3 regions of the Vibrio sp. Vf1514 genome follow, and region 3 is predicted to be linked to each of the others. Evidence: riboswitches for the same ligand, from Rfam matches in the RefSeq annotation. Region 3 holds a riboswitch; each other region holds the start of a gene.
What was found. A riboswitch is a leader RNA that binds a small molecule or an ion and turns the genes downstream of it on or off. The one in region 3 is predicted to bind thiamine pyrophosphate.
Positions count from the first base shown of each region.

Region 1: linked by a shared signal. The riboswitch ahead of thiD (bifunctional hydroxymethylpyrimidine kinase/phosphomethylpyrimidine kinase) and the one ahead of thiC (phosphomethylpyrimidine synthase ThiC) in region 3 are both predicted to bind thiamine pyrophosphate.
Region 2: linked by a shared signal. The riboswitch ahead of thiE (thiamine phosphate synthase) and the one ahead of thiC (phosphomethylpyrimidine synthase ThiC) in region 3 are both predicted to bind thiamine pyrophosphate.

Region 1 covers NZ_CP197268.1:1,113,730-1,120,884, forward strand. Annotated here, with positions in the region: gene ACS18Q_RS19860 (carbohydrate ABC transporter permease) at 1-128, opposite strand, end outside; gene ACS18Q_RS19865 (carbohydrate ABC transporter permease) at 130-1,002, opposite strand; gene ACS18Q_RS19870 (helix-turn-helix domain-containing protein) at 1,258-2,106, opposite strand; gene ACS18Q_RS19875 (MATE family efflux transporter) at 2,228-3,595, shown strand; TPP riboswitch at 3,747-3,854, shown strand; gene thiD (bifunctional hydroxymethylpyrimidine kinase/phosphomethylpyrimidine kinase) at 3,951-4,811, shown strand; gene ACS18Q_RS19885 (ABC transporter ATP-binding protein) at 4,870-5,631, shown strand; partial or broken gene ACS18Q_RS19890 (ABC transporter permease) at 5,699-6,424, shown strand; gene ACS18Q_RS19895 (ABC transporter substrate-binding protein) at 6,449-7,155, shown strand, end outside.
Region 2 covers NZ_CP197267.1:1,989,667-1,996,821, forward strand. Annotated here, with positions in the region: gene ACS18Q_RS09150 (ABC transporter substrate-binding protein) at 1-911, shown strand, start outside; gene ACS18Q_RS09155 (ABC transporter permease) at 904-1,857, shown strand; gene ACS18Q_RS09160 (ABC transporter permease) at 1,854-2,642, shown strand; gene ACS18Q_RS09165 (ABC transporter ATP-binding protein) at 2,639-4,021, shown strand; TPP riboswitch at 4,123-4,244, shown strand; gene thiE (thiamine phosphate synthase) at 4,480-5,127, shown strand; gene ACS18Q_RS09175 (pirin family protein) at 5,261-5,956, shown strand; gene ACS18Q_RS09180 (6-phospho-beta-glucosidase) at 6,222-7,155, shown strand, end outside.
Region 3 covers NZ_CP197267.1:3,139,365-3,146,519, forward strand. Annotated here, with positions in the region: gene ACS18Q_RS14600 (thiamine phosphate synthase) at 1-618, opposite strand, end outside; gene thiC (phosphomethylpyrimidine synthase ThiC) at 622-2,571, opposite strand; TPP riboswitch at 2,681-2,779, opposite strand; gene crcB (fluoride efflux transporter CrcB) at 2,831-3,214, opposite strand; gene ACS18Q_RS14615 (multicopper oxidase domain-containing protein) at 3,353-4,735, opposite strand; tRNA gene ACS18Q_RS14620 (tRNA-Trp) at 5,009-5,085, opposite strand; tRNA gene ACS18Q_RS14625 (tRNA-Asp) at 5,144-5,220, opposite strand; rRNA gene rrf (5S ribosomal RNA) at 5,253-5,368, opposite strand; rRNA gene ACS18Q_RS14635 (23S ribosomal RNA) at 5,462-7,155, opposite strand, start outside.

The sequences.
Region 1 (7,155 bases), on a different replicon from region 3:
CAAAATACCCATGAAGGATTTGACATATTTTTTCTAAAACGGGCTTTTCGCATTTCTCGTTTAGAACGCTCAACTCTATTGATAACCAGTTGCTCTTCATATGTCGTTGCAGTGGTTTGTTCAGACATATCAGTTTTCTCCTTTAAACAACACTTTTTGAAGAATCATAAACAAGACAACGATCATCAGCAGTAGCACTGCCATCGCAGAGGCAAGGCCAAAATCATTGAAATTGAATGCAGTTTCCAATGTAGCCATTACAAAGGTCTTGGTTCCGTTTGCACCTTTCGTAATGATCATAGGGATTTCAAACACCGACAGGGACCCCACAAATGCTAACAGCACTTGCAATCCGATCACGAGTTTAATGGAAGGTAACGTAATAAAGCGGAATTGTTGCCATTCACTAGCCCCTTCAATTCGTGCGGCTTCATATTGGTCTTGCGGAATCGACTGTAAGACACCAAAAAATAGAATTAGGTTAAAGCCCAAATAACGCCAAATCGATGCTGCAACAAGCGCCCAGTTAACAACATTGCGATCCATTAACCAAGGCTTAATCCAATCATCCAAACCAATCAAGATCAAGAAGCTATCTAACGCGCCATCGACTTGGTAGAAAATTTGAAAAACCATCGAGGCCGCGACTGCATTCAAAACAAACGGGATAAAAAGTAGTGTCTTAAACAAATTCCGGCCAGCGAGTTTGGAATTGACCAGTACAGCAAACCACAGTGACAGAGTCAGTTGAATGACCGCGCCTGCAAAGTAGTACAACGTCACTAACAAAGGATTCAACTGATCAGGTTCTTCCCATAAGTACGTATAATTTTCTAGACCAATAAAATTTTTGACTGGTGCATAACCATCCCAGTCGGTAACACTCATGTAAAACAGTTGGCTGGCAGGGTAATACGAAAAGGTAAATAGTAATGTCAATGGTATCGCCAAGAACATGACGATAATCAACCTCTGCTGCTGCTTTAACGTTAAGTTAAACATAAAAACTCCCAATAACGTCCAACCTTCAACTAGTTCAGTCAGACTAATTCATCTCATTCCCGAACAAATCTTAACGTTACGATTTTGTCATCGCAATCAACTATAAGCGTCACATAAGGTTAATGTGAAACGGATCAATAAACAGCACCTCTCCACCCTATCATTTGTGATCAAAGCCCACATATGTCCGCTTTGTTAAAGAAACAAGATTCTCACCTACTTATGAGAATCCAACAAAATCGAAACGTTACGAATTTAAGTTAATTTGCTTGGTAATAATGATGCTCTGTAGTGAGTAGGCGGCTTTCCAAAGTGCTTTTTAAACCGATGAGTGAAGTTATTAGGGTCTTTGTAACCTAATCGTAAAGCAATCATCGCTATCGACCAATCTTTGTGGCTCAGCAAATCCGTCGCTTTTTTCATGCGTAAAGTTAAAAGATAATCACGCGGCGACATACCAACAAGCTGCTTAACAACACGATTTAACTGTTCTTCACTCAGAAAAGTAAGTTCAGCGATTGTCGATACTTTCCAATCAAGATGCAGTTGCGATTCGACGCTATTCAACACACTAAGTACCCGCATATGAGTATCTGAAATATTCGCGGTAACACTAGACAGTACTTTCGCCAACTCACTTAGCATCATGTTCCTAAAAGCAGAACGGCCGCCAATTTCTCTGTAAATCAACGAAGTAAGAGACCAAATAGATTCACAAGCATCAAAGTGAATAACCGGACGATTGATTCGTAACAAATTTGTCCAAGTGTCTGAACTATGTAAAAGGAGCCAAACCATTTTCCAAGACTTGCATGGGTAAGCAAGCTCAAAACAAAATGGCTTCTCACTCGGTAGTACTGTGATTGTATTGGGCAATATATCAAAAACACCTTCATCTGTAGAAAGTACTCCCGCGCCTTCTAATGTCACCAGCACAGTATGAATATCAGGCCGAGAGCGCTCGACTCGATAACCCTCTTTAAGATGAGCAAGACCAGCCATGAAAATATCATACTGCTTCATCTCTGCGATATCGGACGCAACAAGGAAGCGCTCTTCACATTCGGCAGCAAGATAAACTTCATCATTCCAAATTTTACACATTGCTTAACCTCTCACATGACGGATTCGAACAGATTTTCACCTGAACACAACATTCTCAATCGTTATTCGTTCGCTTAAAGTTCGCACATCCAAATTCATTCAACGATGAGACGTAGCCTACATGTTTCAAATCGATAATAAAGACAAAAATTTGCTTTCTCAAACGGTCAGAATCGGTCTGCCCGTTGCAATACAAAGTGCTTTAGTCGCAATACTGTCTTTAGCTGACGTATTGATGGTGAGTAACTTTGGGACAGAAGCGACCGCGGCGGTCGGTCTTGCGTCTAAATGGCACTTTGTCGCTATCATGCTTATGGCGGGGCTATCGACTGCAAGTGGCATTTTAATTGCACAATTTTGGGGGAAGAACGACCCAACATCAGCCAAAACGGTCACCATAATTGCTATCAAAGCCGGAACGATTCTTTTGACCCCCATCAGTGTCATATTTGTTGTGTTTTCGGATCATATACTTCATATCCAAACCAATGACATGAATGTCGTCCGACTCGGTTCTGAATATCTGTGGTACGCATCCCCCGTATTACTTCTGACCCATTTAGTTATCGTATTCGAATCAACCATGCGCTCTACGAATGACGCTTTTACACCCTTACTTATCGCAGTAATGACGATCGCCATCAACATCATACTGAATTACGGTCTTATATCTGGAAATCTTGGTATGCCAGCATTAGGTGTTGCTGGAGCCGCCTTAGCGACCACAATATCAAGGATTGTCCAGCTTGCCGTTTTTTTGAGTTACTTTCATATCAAACGACATTGGCTACAGTCAGTCTCTCAACTTAGAGATAGCGCCACGCTTAGAATCACTTATAGAAGACTAGCCATTCCAGCTGTTGCAAACTCATTGTTGTGGGCCATGGGAACAATGGTCTATCAGACGATTTTTGGCCACATGGGAACATTGGAACTTGCGGTATACAGCACATTAGGCCCATTTGAATCGCTGTGTTATTCGTTGTTCTTTGGGCTTTCTGTCGCTTGTTCTGTCATGATTGGACAACGTTTAGGCGGGAAAAATTATGACGATGCATTCAAGACATCCGTGATGTTTACTAAGGTCTTTGGCTTACTCGGTATTATTTCATCTGCTGTTTTGCTTTTACTACAACCTTTGCTTTTACGCTTATTGGCAATGGACTCAGAACAATTTTTGCCAATCTCAAAACCCGCAATAACAATACTAAGTATCGCTGTCAGTCTGAAAATGATTAACATGATTATGATCAATGGCATTTTAAGATCAGGAGGCGACAATGCATTCTGTTTACGCACCGATTTCGTGGCAATGTGGCTGTGTGGTATACCCATTACAGCTGTCGGCGCATTTTTCATGCAGATGGATTTCCAATACGTCTACGCACTCATGCTCGTTGAAGAATTCATTAAGTTGTTTATGTGTTGGCGACGCTATCGAACAAAAGTCTGGCTTCGAGATTTGACTGATGAAATCGTTCTAAGTTAGAAAAAAAGTTCATCCTGCCGCTAAAACGGTTATTGCTCTATCACAATTCATGTTTAATGGCACCGAGTCTATTCACACGGATCCATCATTCACCTTAAACACGAACACTGAAAAAACGTATCCCTTGGTGATGTGTCCTGTTATCATCCAAGCGAAATAGTCGGGGGGCCACGCTGAACGCGTTGGCTGAGATCGAAATTCGAGACCCGTTGAACCTGATTCAGTTAGCACTGACGTAGGGAACTATCAGCATTTGCCTTCGCCGAACTTCCTTTGGCGAGCAGCGGCTAATCGGGAAATCGATCGGCGAGCGCGGTAAAAGTCAGTTCCTATACGTCTGGTTATAGGAGCGACCATGACGCAGCATTCACAGCCTTATTCACACCAAACGCCATTCACAACAACACCGCCAGTCGTGTTGACGATCGCTGGCTCAGACAGCGGTGGTGGCGCGGGCATTCAGGCCGACATCAAAGCCATGTCGGCAACAGGCAGTTTTGCCTGCTCTGTCATTACTGCCATTACCTCGCAAAATACACAAGGCGTCTCCGCCATTTTCCCAATTCCACTCGATCATGTGGAAAGCCAACTCGATGCCGTGTTTACCGACCTCAATATCGTGGCCGTTAAAATCGGCATGCTGGCCGATGCCAATATCATCAACGTGGTCGCGAACAAAATTAAACAGTACCAACCCAAGCACCTGGTGATAGACCCCGTGATGGTCGCCACCAGCGGTGATTTATTGCTCGAACACGCCGCAATCAGCACGTTAAAAGAAGCGCTCATTCCGCTTGCGGACATCATCACACCCAATCTTCCAGAAGGTGCTGCGTTAACGGGAAAACCGGTTCCCAACTCTGAAGCTGAAATGAATGCGATGATTGACGATCTTCGTGCGCTTGGTGCGAAAGCGATATTGCTCAAAGGCGGTCATTTGGAAAATGATGACAGCAGCAATGACCTGCTGATCACGCCAGATACTGTGGAACTGATTCGAGCAACACGTTTCCCAACTCAAAATACGCACGGAACAGGCTGCACGCTTTCTTCTGCGATCGCCTCTTACCTTGGCCAAGGCAACAACCTTCACAAAGCCGTACATTTGGCGAAACAGTATATCTCTCAAGCCATCGCCCATGCCGATGAACTAGACGTCGGTCAAGGTCGCGGTCCGGTTCACCACTTCTTTGCGGGTCACGCGAATGTTCGTTAATACGACGACGTCCGTGAATACGATGAAGTCCATGAATACAGTGAAGTCTATGAATGCAATGAGATCCGAGAATCGCATTGGCATTCAGTTTACCAACGCCCGTCTGCAATACAACGACAGTGCCACACCCACACTTGCAGGCGTCAATATGACCCTTCCTGCCGGGCAGTGGACCGTCTTATTGGGGCGAAGTGGCTGCGGGAAAACCACCCTGTTGCGTTACCTCGCCGGTCTGCTCGATGAGCAGGTGATGTGGCAAGGCGAACTAACGACCACAGACGGCATTGCGCTGCACAACCGCATCGCTTACATGGCGCAGCAAGATTTGTTGTTGCCGTGGCTCAACGTGTTCGACAACGTCTGCCTGAGTTCCCGCTTTTCTCACGCTCGCTCAAATCAAGTTGTTGAGCAACAGCGAGCGATGCAATTGCTCGAACAGGTTGGATTAGCTGACTACGCCGATGCCAAACCCGCCCAGCTTTCCGGCGGAATGCGTCAACGCGTGGCACTGGCGCGCACACTGATGCAGGACAAACCATTCGTTTTGATGGATGAACCCTTTTCCGCGCTCGATGCGGTGACTCGCCATAAGCTGCAAACCTTATCGGCCACACTGCTCCAAGGGAAAACCGTCGTCCTGATTACCCACGATCCGCAAGAAGCCGTTCGTCTCGCCAACCAATTGTATGTGCTGCAAGGCACACCCGCACACGCGCAACATCTGCAAACGCCAGATTCGTTGCCCCCGCGCGTGCTGGATGGTGAATGTGCCACCTTGCAACAAGCAATTTTGGATCAACTGGAGAGCGATTATGCGTGAGATGACTCAATACAACGCCGTCTCGACACGCATTCGTAAGAAAGAACGAGTCACGCATCCGATGCTACGTGTGGCGATCAGCACCGCGGTCATCTTGGGCTTGTGGCAACTGATTGTCGTGGTATTCCAGATGCCAAGCTTCATTTTGCCAGCCCCCGTGGATGTGCTGCATCGATTGATTTCACGCTACGACGTGTTGCTTGCGCACACCTGGATCACCGCGCAGGAAATCCTGCTGGGTCTTGGGCTTGGCTTGTCGATGGGGCTGCTGTTTGCTCTGCAAATGTTGCTGTTCGAACCGCTCAAACGTTGGCTGCTTCCCTTGCTTATCGCCAGCCAAGCAATTCCGGTGTTTGCTATCGCGCCGGTGCTGATGCTTTGGCTTGGTTACGGCATCGCATCAAAAGTGGTGATGGCCGCAATCATCATCTTCTTTCCTGTGACGACGTGCTGTTACGACGGTTTACGCAATACCCCAACCGGCTATCTGGATTTGGCCAAAACCATGGGAGCGTCGAAATGGCAACTGCTACGCCACATTCAATTGCCTGCGGCGCTGCCAACCTTGGCCTCGGGTATCCGTGTCGCGGTGGTGATCGCGCCGATTGGCGCAGTCGTCGGCGAATGGGTCGGCTCAAGCGAAGGTTTGGGGTATCTGATGCTGCAAGCCAACGCGCGCATGATCATCGACGAGATGTTTGCAGCGCTGTTTATCCTCGCTGTGCTGTCCATCGCACTCTACTTCATCACTGACAAATTATTAAAAACAGCCATCCCCTGGGAAAACAAATAGGCATAACTTCAAAGGAATAACGCCATGAATAAAAACAAACTGATGAGCGCAGCCGCGCTGCTTGCTGCCATGATCTCAACGAACGTGATGGCCGCCGAAAAAGAGCTGACGCTGATGTTAGATTGGTTCGTGAACCCGAACCACGGCCCCATCGTCATTGCCAAAGAGCGTGGCTACTTCAAAGCGCAGGGGCTGAACGTCAACATTCAAGAGCCGGCCGATCCAAGCACGCCACCAAAACTGGTCGCGGCAGGCAAAGTGGATATGGCAATTTCATACCAGCCCAGCCTGACCATGGATGTCGCAGCCGGGCTGCCGCTGATTCGCTCAGCAACACTCATCGCAACCCCACTCAATACCATGATGGTGCTGGACAACGGCAAAAACGATCGCCTTGCGGATCTCAAAGGCAAGAAGATCGGGATTTCGATTGCGGGAAATGAAGAAGCAACCATCGGCACCATGCTGGCGCAAGAGAACGTGAAGTTGTCTGACGTTCAGATCATCAACGTCGGTTGGGCCCTCTCTTCCGCGCTTGCATCGGGTAAAGTGGACGCCATTTGGGGCGGGCTACGTAACTTCGAAACCAACCAACTTGCCTTGGAAGGTTACCAAGCCAAAGCCTTTTTCCCAGAAGAGCACGGCGTGCCGACCTATGATGAATTAGTTTTCGTTGCGAATGCAAAAACGTACGACAAAGCAGCCATCAAAGCCTTTAACACCGCGCTTGA
Region 2 (7,155 bases), 1.1 Mb from region 3:
ATTTGGTCTACACCCTTGATCCCATCAGCATCAGCACACTGCAAGCGGCAAAAAATATCGACCTGCATGTGGAATCGATGCCGCGCACGGTGTTGGTTAAACTCAACAACGCGCACCCGTTTCTGAATGACAAAACCGTGCGACAAGCACTGAGTTTGGCTCTGGATCGCGAAGGCATCGCGCAATCGGTGCTGCGCCTGCCAGGCTCTGAAGCATACCAACTGTTTTCGCCCGCGCTGGGCGCGTGGCACATCGCGCAGCATGATCATCAACCCGATACCGCTCACGTCAACAATCTGCTCGCGGACGATCAACTCGTGGGCAATCAGCATGCAGACAAGCTGCAACAAGCCAAAGCGTTGCTGAGCGCACAAGGGTGGCATGCCAATGCGCAAGGGCTGTTGCAACGCGACGGCCAGGTATTTCGCGTGCAGTTGGTGACTTACGCAGACCGCCCAGAGCTGCCGCTCATCGCCACCGCGCTGCAAGCCCAATGGCGCGAACTGGGCATCGATGTGCAGATCTCGATTGATAACTCCAGTGCCATTCCAGCCAAGCACCACGACAACAGCTTGGAGATGGCGCTCATCGCCCGCAACTTCGGCACGTTGGCCGATCCCCTGCCGCTCCTGATGAACGATTTTGCAACCGAGAAAGGCGCCGACTGGGGGCCGATGCACTGGTCCTCCAACACCTTTAGCGCGTTGCTCGAACAACTCTCCGGCGAAGCCGACCCGGCGCAGTATCGCCAGTTAGCACAGCAAGCCGCCACGGTACTGGCCGACGAAATGCCGCTGATCCCGGTGACCTATTACCGCCAGATCGTCGCGGTCAATCGCCACCTCGACGGGTTCTCATTCGACCCGTTTGAAATCAATTACCGCGTGTCGGAGATGCGTTTCCATGACTAAGATTTTGCTATCTCGTTTGTACCAAGCGCTGTTTGTGGCGTGGTCGGTCGGCACGTTGACCTTCGTGTTGATGCGACTGATTCCGGGTGACATCGCCTACCGCATCGCCGCCGGGCGTTACGGTTATGACTACGTGAACGCCGAAGCCGCGCAAGCGGTGCAGGCAGAATTGGGGCTGGATCGCTCTGGATTTGAGCTGTATTTCAATTGGTTATGGGATCTGCTGCATTTTAATCTCGGGAATTCGCTGGTCAGCGGTGAGCCGGTGATCGCTGCGCTCTCGCACCAGCTGGGGCATTCCTTGCTACTGGCTGCGGCCGCAACAGCGCTGTCGCTGCTGATCGCCATTCCGGTGGGGCTGTATTGCGGTCGCCGCGCCAATCAGTGGAGCGATCACGCGGCGCTGTTTGGGTCTATCATCATCAAGGCGCAGCCAGTGTTTCTGATTGGTTTGTTGTTGGTGTTGGTGTTTGCGCTCCATTTCAACCTGTTCCCCGTTGCCGGGTTTGGCAGCGTCGAATATCTGGTGCTGCCTGCATTGGCGCTGGCGCTGAGCATGGCTGCGATGTCGAGTCGAATGATTCGCAACGCGACACATCAGGTCCTGAACTCGCCTTATTTTCAATTCGCGCGCTTAAAAGGGCTGAACCATCAGCAAGCGTTTACCCGTCACGCGCAGCTCAATATTACGCTGCCAGTGATGGCGTTTGTCGGCATTCAGGCCGTTAGTTTAGTCGAAGGCATTGTGATGATTGAATCGCTGTTCTCTTGGCCGGGCATCGGCCACGCGTTGTCACACGCGATTTTTCGTCGTGACATTCCCATGATTCAAGGGGCGGCGCTGTTGATGGGGCTGCTGTTTGTGGCCATCAACACGCTGGTCGATATCGCGCAGTACTGGCTCGATCCACGTCAGCGTTTGGCGACCAAGGCGGTGATGGCATGAAACAGTTCTCGCGCAGTCAATGGGTCGGCATGAGCATTCTCGCCGCGTTGGTGGTCTTTGCTCTCTTTGAAGCCCTGATTTACCGCGGCGATCCCGCGCAGCAATCCTTGGCGCAAGCCTTTGCCTCGCCCTCATGGCAGGAGCCGCTGGGGCGCGATCATTATGGCCGCAGCAACTACGCCCGCTTAGCAAGCGCCGTGAGTACCTCCCTGCTGATGGCGGTGGTGAGTGTGGTCACCTCGGCCGCTTTGGGTTTGCTAGCCGGCGTGACCGCCGCGTGGAAAGGCGGCTGGTGGGATAAGTCGCTCTCGTGGTTGGTCAATATGTTACTCGCCATGCCGGGGCTGATTCTGGTGCTGCTGTTTGGCGCCATGGTGCCGGGCTCGTTTTTGATCCTCTATCTCGCTATCTCGTTGATGTTATGGGTGGAATATTTCCGCGTCGTGCGCAGCCGCACCTTGAGCTTGTTGCGTTCGCCCGAAATCGAAGCCTCGCGTTTGTACGGTTTTGGCGTTTGTTATCAATTCAAACGCCACCTGTGGCCGGAGCTGCGCACTGACCTGTTTACCCTCGGCTGCTTTGGTGCTGGCAACGCCATTCTGGCACTGGCCTCCATTGGCTTTTTGTACGTTGGCCTTAAGCCGCCTGCGGCCGAACTCGGTTTGATGATGGTCGAGCTGTTCCGCTATTACCAACAGGCGCCGTGGGTGCTGGTTCAACCGATTGTGGTGGTGTTTTTGTTAGTGATGAGTTTTCACCTGTTGGCGCGAGGAAAGCAGGCATGAGTGTGTTATTGAACGTCGAACAGTTGTCGATTCAAGCTGGTGAGCAAACCTTGGTTGAACCGCTGTCATTTGAGCTTCGTCGCGGTGAAGCGGTCACGATTTTGGGCGAAACCGGTTCGGGCAAAAGCCTGATGGCCAACGCCATTATCGGCACCTTGCCGGAAACGCTGACCATGCAGGGCGACGTGACGCTATTTGGCGACGCGCAGCGCGATCTTAGCCACGACGCGCGCCAACAGCTGTGGGGAAAAAAGCTGGCCGTTTTGCCACAAGAGCCGTGGTACGCGCTAAGCCCGTTGATGGCGGTGGGCGAACAGGTGCGCGAAGTGCACGAGGTGGTCAATGGCGATCCCGTGCAAGCGCACACCCATACCCAAGCGGCATTTGAGGGCGTTGAACTGGGTGACGACATGGCGAAATTCCCGCATCAGTTATCCGGCGGAATGGCGCAGCGCGTGGCCTATTTGTGCGCGACCCAAGCCGGTGGCGAATTGCTGATTGCCGATGAGCCAACCAAAGGCTTGGACGTCAGCCGCCGCGACCAAATCATCGCGCAGTTGCTCAGCCATAAACAGCGCGGTGCGGTGCTGACCATCACGCACGACATTGAAGTCGCGCAGCAATTGGGCGGCGAAATCATCGTGATGAAAAAAGGCGTGGTGCAAGAGCGAGGGCCTGCGCAACAAGTGCTGAGCGCGCCGCAATCGGACTACGCCAAAGCGCTGATCGCCGCCGACCCGCGTTTCTGGCCAAGCGCATCACTACCGACCGTTGGTCAGCCGGTGCTGCACGTAGAAAATCTGAGTATGCATTACGGCGATCGCACGCTGTTTGAACAGCTTAATTTTTCCATCGCACAGGGCGAAATTCTGGGCATCAGCGGAGACAGCGGGTGTGGCAAATCCACATTGGCGGACATTCTGGTCGGCCTCAAACGTGCCACCGGCGGCACGTTGCGGCACACCACACCGTTTGCGACAGGCGATGTGCTCAAGCTGTATCAAGATCCACCAAGTGCGCTGCCGAAAAGTGCAACGCTGCACACACTGCTGAGCGATTTATGTCAGCGTCACACCATCGACCCAACTCGTATTGAGCCGCTGATGGCCAAGCTCAAATTGTCGATGCAACTGCTCGGGCGCAAAGTGACTCAAGTGTCCGGGGGCGAGCTGCAACGCTTTGCAATTTTGCGCGCATTGTTGATGAAACCCAAACTCTTGATTGCCGATGAACCCACTTCGCGCCTCGACCCCGTGACGGCCGCCAGCACGTTGCAGCTCATGACGGCGCTGACGCAGGAAATGGGCTGCGCGCTGGTGTTGATCAGTCACGACAAAGTGGCGCTGAGTAAAAGCTGTCATCAGATCATTCGCCTCTAACCTGCCCGTTGCCGCTGACTCCTGCTCGTTCAGCTTCCTGCATGTTCAGCGGCAACATCACGCGAGCCTAGCTCCGCGCGCCACACATCTGCTATCATCGACGCTGATAGTCGGGGAGCCCACTTGGGCTGAGATTGCCACCCACTGCCCTTGCGGCAGCGATGCAAGACCCGTAGAACCTGATTCAGTTCGCACTGACGTAGGGAACTATGTACGCTTCGCGATGTGATGCGCCCCAATGATGTGAGCGCCTCGTACAGCGTATGGCTTTAGCCGCCCAGCACTCGAATCCTTCCCTCGTGTTGTGGCGCTAAACCGGTTCCTGACCGTCGAAGACTAGGAGCCCCAATGCCTCATTCAAACCTGCAATGTCACACCTCAACGGTTCTCACGCTGGCCGGTTCTGCCAGCGACAACGATGCGTACAACGATCCACTCAAAACCACGGAGGCGACCGCATGATGCCCTACACCCTCTACTTGGTCACTGATGATCAGCAAGACCTCAACACCCTATGCCGTGTCGTTAAACAAGCCATCGCTGGCGGCGTTTCACTGGTGCAAGTGCGCGAAAAACAGGGCGACGTACGGACTTTTATCGAACGTGCGGCGGCAGTGAAAGCGGTGCTAAGCGGCAGCGGTGTGCCCTTGATCATCAATGATCGCGTTGACGTGGCCTTGGCCGTGGATGCCGATGGCGTGCACTTGGGGCAAAGCGACATGCCCGCCACGCTGGCGCGCCAACTGCTTGGCCCGGATAAACTGATTGGGTTGTCGGTTGAGAACGAGCAACAATTTGAACAAGCGCAGTCGCTTCCGGTCGATTATCTCGGCCTCAGTGCGATTTTCGCCACGCCGACCAAAACCAATACCGTTAAACATTGGGGGCTGGATGGCCTGAACTGGGCGATGGCGCGCAGCCGTTTACCCATGGTGGCGATCGGTGGCTTGAACACCAGCAATATCGCGGCGGTCGCCCAAACAGGCGTGCACGGTATCGCGCTGGTATCGGCGATTAGCCATGCGCCTGACCCACAACAAGCCGCTCGCGAGCTGCGTTTGCTAATCGAACAAAATCGCACGAATTCGCTTGTTCGAAATTATTGAACGACCACAACAAGTTGCACGGCTGTTGACGCCTGCTCGAAAGCACTAGACTGAGTATCAAGCCTGAGGGAGTGAAGCATTCCCTCCCCCAACACCAAATACGATTTGGTCCGCCAAGTCGAAGGAGCAGAGCATGATCGAAGTAAGAAAAGCAGAACAACGCGGCCGCGCAAACTTTGGCTGGTTGGATAGCAAACACACCTTTTCATTTGGTAGCTACTACGACCCGAAACACATGGGATTTTCGGAACTGCGCGTGATCAACGACGATAAAGTCACCCCCAGCGCCGGTTTTGAAACCCACGGTCACCGCGACATGGAGATCATCAGCTATGTGCTCAGCGGCACCATTGCGCACAAAGACAGCGCGGGCAACATCAAAACCCTGCCTGCAGGTGAGTTCCAGTTGATGTCTGCCGGTCGCGGCATTTACCACAGCGAGTTCAACGCCTCCGATAGCGAGTCACTAAGCTTTCTGCAAATCTGGATTCAGCCAAACAGCTTTGGCGGCGAACCGGGTTACCAGCAAAAAGACTTTGGTCAAGCGCCGGGCCTCACCACCATCGCCACCCCAACGGGTGAAGATGGCACGCTGCACATCAAACAAGATGCGCGCCTATTGCAACTGATTTTGGCGCCTCATAGCGCACTGACTTACGATGTGCCACAAGGTCGCCGCGTTTACGTGCACCAAATCGACAGCACACTGGCCATCAACGACGTGACGCTGAATCCGGGCGATGGCGCGAAAATCGCCAAAGAGAGTCAACTTGAACTGCGCAACGACAGTGACTTGCCAGTGAAAGCCTTGGTGTTCGATTTGCCCTAAACGCGCACCAGCCACGCAACGCGTGAGCAACGTCACCCCATACGCCGCGGACTTTGAGTTCGCGGCGTTTTTATGTCTCTACCTCAAAATGGAACCGGTTACAGAAACCGGTTCCATTTTTACATTTCCTGATCTAGAATGCGTTTAAATTGACGAGTTTTGAATCAGATTGACGCACCGTGAAGGGTGAACGCATGATGCCAGCGACAGACTTTCATCTGTCGCCACGCATTGACCTTTCGGCGCAACACAAAGGGGTAACGACATGTCACAACAAGGTTTTCCAAGCGATTTTCTGTGGGGCGGCGCAGTTGCGGCGCATCAGGTCGAAGGCGGCTGGAACAAAGGCGGAAAAGGCGTCAGCATCGTTGACGTGCTGACCAAAGGCGCCCACGAAGTACCACGCGTGATCACCGACACCGTGGAAGCGGACCAATTTTATCCAAACCACGAAGCGGTGGATTTCTACGGTCACTACAAAGGCGATGTGGCGCTGTTTGCCGAGATGGGCTTTAAGTGCTTTCGAACCTCGATTGCCTGGACGCGCATCTTCCCGAACGGCGATGAAGACACGCCGAATGAAGCGGGCCTGCAATTCTACGATGACCTGTTCGATGAACTGCTGAAATACGGCATCGAGCCGGTGATCACCCTGTCGCACTTTGAAATGCCCAACCATTTGGTCAAGCAATACGGCAGTTGGCAAAACCGTCAGGTGATGGATTTCTTCGTCAAGTTCAGCCAAACCGTGATGCAGCGTTACCAGCACAAAGTGAAGTACTGGATCACCTTCAATGAGATCAACAACCAGCGAAACTGGAAACTGCCGATTTGGGGCTACTGCAACTCGGGCATGATCTACGCCGACCACGAACACCCAGAACAAGTGATGTACCAAGTGCTGCATCACCAATTTCTGGCCAGCGCCAAAGTGGTCAAACTGGGCCATGAGATCAACCCGGACTTTAAGATCGGCAGCATGATCCACATGATGCCGCTCTACCCGGCGACCTGTCGTCCGGAAGACATGCTGCTGGCGCAAGCGTTGATGCGCGAGAAATACCTGTTCAGCGATGTGCAAGTGCGCGGTTACTACCCCAGCTACCTGCTGAAAGAGTGGCAACGCAAAGGCATTCAGGTAGAGATGCAAGACGGCGATGATCAGATACTGCGGGACGGCTGCGCCGATTATCTGGCCA
Region 3 (7,155 bases):
GGTGGTGATCCCCAGTGGCAATAACTGCGCAATCCAACGGACATCATCCACCACGGGGTACACACCCAATGACGCCGACTTCAGGGTTGGAAACGCAGAAAATTCAGCTTGGGTGCGTGGTTGAGGAAAGTGTCGGTAGTCGCTTGGCCATGTTTCACGTGAAACATTCAATGCTGCTCGACTCAAAACCAACGCATCTTCAATGGGAAAATCGAGACTCAGACACGCCAGCACCCATGCCAAATGACGCCCATAGTCACGAGGTTCCAAGGGGGTGACTTGAAGCAAGGAACGGACTTCATCAGAATGTTGCCAATGGTCGGTCACGTACCCCTGATGCTCGTCGCCAATAAAAATCCAACGGTCATGCATTGCTGTGGACGCACAATCATCAGTCACAGCACCGTAGTGCAACACCCTATCAGCATCTGGCTGAACATGGGGGAACCAATTGCAAGACAAACGGAGAGTCGTGTCGCCAACAAGTTGCAAATCAGGCGTTGGGCTCACGCCCAACTCGATATGTCCAATCGCAAAACCTTGTTGTTCAGCGAGCAATAGCACCCGCTGCACGTCTCCCGTCAGTTCAATACACTGAGATGGGATAAGTAATTTCACGATTTATTCCTCAGTCACCGTCTCGGCAGATGCAACCGCAGGGTGATACAGTTCCGAGCCCGTGGCTAAGAACTCCTCAGACTTCTGGCGCATGCCTTCCAGCGGATCGTCGAAAACTTTCACCTCAACCGATTGTTCACCGGCCATCCTGTCAGCATTGGCGTATGTACGGCGCACTTCCTGCGAGATTTTCATTGAACAGAATTTCGGGCCACACATCGAACAGAAGTGCGCGACCTTTCCTGACTCCTGTGGCAACGTTTCATCGTGGAATGCGCGCGCCGTGACTGGATCCAGCGACAGGTTGAATTGGTCTTCCCAACGGAATTCAAAACGCGCTTTCGATAACGCGTTGTCGCGAATCTGCGCGCCAGGATGCCCTTTGGCCAAATCGGCCGCATGGGCAGCGAGCTTGTAGGTAATCAGACCGGTTTTGACATCTTCTTTATTGGGCAACCCCAAGTGCTCTTTGGGTGTCACGTAACACAACATGGCACAACCAAACCAACCGATCATCGCAGCACCAATGCCCGAGGTGATGTGGTCATAACCCGGCGCGACATCGGTCGTCAGTGGACCCAAGGTGTAAAATGGCGCTTCATGACAATGTTCCAACTGTTCGTCCATATTGGCTTTGATCAGATGCATGGGCACGTGTCCTGGGCCTTCAATCATCACTTGCACGTCGTATTCCCACGCCACTTGAGTCAGCTCGCCCAATGTTCTCAATTCGGCAAACTGCGCTTCATCGTTGGCATCAGCAATCGAACCCGGACGCAGACCATCGCCCAATGACAGCGCCACATCGTACTTAGCACAAATCTCACAGATCTCGCGGAAGTGCGTATAAAGGAAGTTTTCCTGATGATGAGCCAGACACCATTTGGCGATGATCGAGCCACCGCGTGACACAATGCCAGTGACACGCTTCGCGGTCATCGGCACATAACGCAATAGCAAACCGGCATGAATGGTGAAGTAATCCACCCCCTGCTCTGCCTGTTCTAACAACGTATCGCGCATCACTTCCCAAGTCAGGTTCTCTGCAATACCGTTCACTTTTTCCAACGCTTGATACATCGGCACGGTCCCAATCGGTACCGGACTATTGCGTAGAATCCATTCTCGTGTTTCGTGAATATTCCGTCCGGTCGACAGATCCATCACGGTATCACCGCCCCAACGGGTGGCCCACACCAGTTTTTCAACTTCTTCTTCAATCGACGAACTCACGGAGGAGTTACCAATGTTCGCATTGACCTTCACGAGGAAATTGCGGCCAATAATCATCGGTTCCGATTCGGGGTGGTTGATGTTACATGGAATGATGGCACGGCCTTCCGCCACTTCCTGACAAACAAATTCAGGGGTGATTGCTTTAGGCAAATGAGCACCAAAGTGTTGCCCCGGATGTTGGCGGTTTAACTGCTCATCTTGATAGTGGTGGCGCCCCATATTTTCACGCAGCGCAATGTATTCCATTTCCGGTGTAATGATCCCCTGACGGGCGTAATGCAGCTGCGTCACACGACGACCAGCTTTCGCACGGCGAATTACAGGAAGGTTGCCATAACGCAATTCATCCAGAGTCTGGTCGGCGAGGCGTTCACGCGCGTACGCTGAACTCATGCCCTCGAGAACTTCGGTATCCTCGCGCTCCATAACCCAGTGTTCACGCAGTTTGGGCAACCCCTGATAGAGATCGATAGTGTAATTTGGGTCGGTGTATACACCTGAAGTATCGTACACACACACCGCTTCGTTCGGTTCATAGACGGGTGCGTCTTTCGTACCACCGATCAAGCTGTCGGCGAGCGAAATTTCGCGCATTGGTACGCGGATATCGTCACGCGACCCAGTCAGATAGGTTTTCTTTGAATTGGGGTACGGCTGTACCGAGAGGGTTTCAATAAACTGTTTGGCTTCCAGTCTCGCTTGTTTGCGACTCGACATAGCATTTTCCTTGATGAGGATTTTAGGGATAAATGCTTGGCGGAAAGATGCGACAAGAGGTGATCAGACAGATCTGGAACTGAAGATACGACGATCCACAGATCGCCAGAGATTGTCTTCTCTTGTTCCCTTCGCAGGTTCTAACCTGATCAGGTTCAACGGATCCCGAATAAACGGTCTCAGCCTTATGGCACTCCGACAAGTGAAATCATTATAGAGCAGTGATATTGCTAAACAAGCAGAAAAGTAGAGTTTTTAATCAACCACGGACCAACCACTGGTACGCAACCCAAGCGGCCGAGATACTCAGCAACACGTTGAGCAGCACGTTTAAACCCATTTTAAAAAACGCACCTTGTTGCATAAGTAGCACGTTATCCATCGAAAAGGTGGAAAATGTGGTCAATGCGCCCAAAAAGCCCAACCCGATGATCTGACGCCAAGGGTATGGCGCTAACCATTCATTTTCAAAAGATGCAATGAGCAACCCCATAATGAACGAACCGACGATGTTAACGGTTAACGTGCCGTAGGGGAAATTGCGCCCAAAGAGTGTCACACACCATTCCGAAACCAAATAACGCGAACAAGCACCCACAGCACCACCGATGGCAATCAAACCTAAAATTGCAAATTGTCCCATGTGCCCTCCAAATGTATTGCCATCATTGTACTGGTTCATTGATGAAAAATGAGCCAGTACGGGTAAAAAAATAGTTTTCAATAACAGCACTAGATAGCCAAAGTGCGAAGAAATACAAAAGTTACAGGAGTCACTTATTTAAGCAACTTCGATAAAACCCATCAATCCGGTTTTCATATGCTCGATCACGTGGCAGTGATACATCCATCGTCCAGGGTTGTCGGCAACAAACGCTGCCTTGGCACTGCCATTTTTGCCTAGCAGTACGGTATCGGTATGAAACGGTTTTTCCAGAACTTGACCATCAAGCTCCAACACTGTAAACGTGTGACCATGTAGGTGAATAGGATGATGGTACTGCGTGACATTGCGTAAATTGAAAATATAGGTTTTTCCCAATTCCAGTTTTGCCAAGGGTTCAGGAATGTGGTCGGCACTCATCCCTTCCCACGCACGTTTATTCACCAACCAGAAATTGGGCACAGCGTGACCACGCTTATCCGCAGGTGTCACTGCACCTTCCCATTCAAATACAAAATCGATTTCTTGCGCTTGATACAGCTTTACAGGGGCGATCGGATTCAATGGTAATCGAGGGATGGATTTCCCATTGGCCAGCCAAGACTCCTCACAGAGGAACTCACACAACGGAAAAGCGAACTTCCCTTTCATTTGCCGAACATAAACCGTTTCACCCGCTTTGGGCGCGATAAAGGCAATGTCTAAACGCATGCCAGGGCCAATTTTATGTTGCGTTAGCAGATATGGCGTTTCGACCGGGTTGCCATCAATCGCAATGATCCACGCCTCTGCACCTTCGACAGCGATTGGATAAGTGATCGTGTTATCCACGTTGGCAATACGAGCTCTCACCGTCGCATTCTGTTTAATCGTGTATTGCGGATTGTGTTTACCGTTCACAGTCCCCCACTCGCCGGGCGTTCCCATCCGCGCACTGTAGCGTGGGATCATTAAATCTTTCCACTGACCTTTTTTGTCCAAATGCCAATGTTTCAGCATGAGTGGGTATTCATGATCAAAGGCCACAGGTTCGGCCTCATCAACAATGATCAAGCCCACTAAGCCCATCCCGAGCTGTTTGACACTATTCATGTGTGGGTGGTACCAAAACGTACCCGCATCCGGCGGTGTAAACTCATAGGTAAACGTCTCACCGGGTAGAATGGGAGGCTGACTCAGAAAAGGCACCCCATCCATGGCGATGGGAATGCGTAGACCGTGCCAATGTATAGTCGTCGGTTCATCCAACTTGTTGGTAAAGTGGATCGTCACCTTCTGTCCTTGGCGACAACGAATGATAGGAGCTGGGATGGAACCGTTGAACCCGAGAACGGGTGTCGAATAATCTGGTACTAACGTGGCGTTCGCCGGTTCAGCGGTCAGTTGATAAACATATTCGTCCGGGCTTGAGACCAATCGAATCAAAGAACACGCTGGTAATGCAGCGGTGAGACCGAAAGCTGACCCAATTTTTAAAAAGTGACGACGCGAGATATCCATAACCAGTCCTAATAACAATGTTTAATGGATTGGTAATAAAACTGATTCGCAACAAAATGTAAATGATGAGCCGTTGAAATCTGAAAGAAAAACCGAGCAAATTCGGATTCACAGCGAGATTTCAGAGTAAAGAGTAACACCAAGGAGTCAATCGATACAGGAACTGATGAATGGCTGGATTACAAAAAACGACTGAGCTGACGTAGTCCAATGCCAGTTGTTTCAAAAGCCACAAACAACAAAGCCCCAGCTTTCGCTGAGGCTTTGTAATAATGGCAGGGGTGGAGAGATTCGAACTCCCAACACGCGGATTTGGAATCCGCTGCTCTGCCAATTGGAGCTACACCCCTAAATTTGGTCTTCCAGATTGAAGAAAACCCCAGCATTTCTGCTGAGGTCTTAAATAAGTGGCGGAGCGGACGGGACTCGAACCCGCGACCCCCGGCGTGACAGGCCGGTATTCTAACCAACTGAACTACCGCTCCGCACTGGTTAGACTCAAGAGTCTAAATTTAAAGCCTGGCGATGTTCTACTCTCACATGGGGAGACCCCACACTACCATCGACGCTGTTTCGTTTCACTTCTGAGTTCGGAATGGAGTCAGGTGGGTCCAAAACGCTATGGTCGCCAAGCAAATTCTTAAAATTCGGAAAGCTGTTTTCGTTCTCTCAACACATTCTTATGCGCTTAGCTTTGAGTCCACTACAAAACCCCTTGGGTGTTGTATGGTTAAGCCTCACGGGCAATTAGTACAGGTTAGCTCAACGCCTCACAACGCTTACACACCCTGCCTATCAACGTTCTAGTCTCGAACAACCCTTTAGGACAGTTAAACTGTCAGGGAAGACTCATCTCAGGGCTCGCTTCCCGCTTAGATGCTTTCAGCGGTTATCGATTCCGAACTTAGCTACCGGGCAATGCGTCTGGCGACACAACCCGAACACCAGAGGTTCGTCCACTCCGGTCCTCTCGTACTAGGAGCAGCCCCCTTCAATCTTCCAACGCCCACGGCAGATAGGGACCGAACTGTCTCACGACGTTCTAAACCCAGCTCGCGTACCACTTTAAATGGCGAACAGCCATACCCTTGGGACCGACTTCAGCCCCAGGATGTGATGAGCCGACATCGAGGTGCCAAACACCGCCGTCGATATGAACTCTTGGGCGGTATCAGCCTGTTATCCCCGGAGTACCTTTTATCCGTTGAGCGATGGCCCTTCCATTCAGAACCACCGGATCACTATGACCTGCTTTCGCACCTGCTCGAACCGTCATTCTCGCAGTTAAGCGGGCTTATGCCATTGCACTAACCTCACGATGTCCAACCGTGATTAGCCCACCTTCGTGCTCCTCCGTTACTCTTTGGGAGGAGACCGCCCCAGTCAAACTACCCACCAGGCACTGTCCTCAACCCGGATAACGGGTCTAAGTTAGAACATCAAACATACAAGGGTGGTATTTCAAGGTCGGCTCCAACGCAACTGGCGTCACGTCTTCAAAGCCTCCCACCTATCCTACACATGTAGGTTCAATGTTCAGTGCCAAGCTGTAGTAAAGGTTCACGGGGTCTTTCCGTCTAGCCGCGGGTACACTGCATCTTCACAGCGATTTCAATTTCACTGAGTCTCGGGTGGAGACAGCGTGGCCATCATTACGCCATTCGTGCAGGTCGGAACTTACCCGACAAGGAATTTCGCTACCTTAGGACCGTTATAGTTACGGCCGCCGTTTACCGGGGCTTCGATCAAGAGCTTCGACCGAAGTCTAACCCCATCAATTAACCTTCCGGCACCGGGCAGGCGTCACACCGTATACGTCATCTTACGATTTTGCACAGTGCTGTGTTTTTAATAAACAGTTGCAGCCACCTGGTATCTGCGACTCTCATCAGCTCCATCCGCGAGGGACTTCACCATCAAGAGCGTACCTTCTCCCGAAGTTACGGTACCATTTTGCCTAGTTCCTTCACCCGAGTTCTCTCAAGCGCCTTGGTATTCTCTACCCGACCACCTGTGTCGGTTTGGGGTACGATTCCTTACAATCTGAAGCTTAGAGGCTTTTCCTGGAAGCATGGCATCAATGACTTCACATCCGTAGATGCTCGACGTCGTGTCTCAGCCTTAGAGAGAGCCGGATTTACCTAACTCTCAAGCCTACGCACTTGAACCTGGACAACCGTCGCCAGGCCCACCTAGCCTTCTCCGTCCCCCCATCGCAATTGTAAGAAGTACGGGAATATTAACCCGTTTCCCATCGACTACGCTTTTCAGCCTCGCCTTAGGGGTCGACTTACCCTGCCCCGATTAACGTTGGACAGGAACCCTTGGTCTTCCGGCGGGGAGGTTTTTCACCCCCCTTGTCGTTACTCATGTCAGCATTCGCACTTCTGATACCTCCAGCATGCTTTACAACACACCTT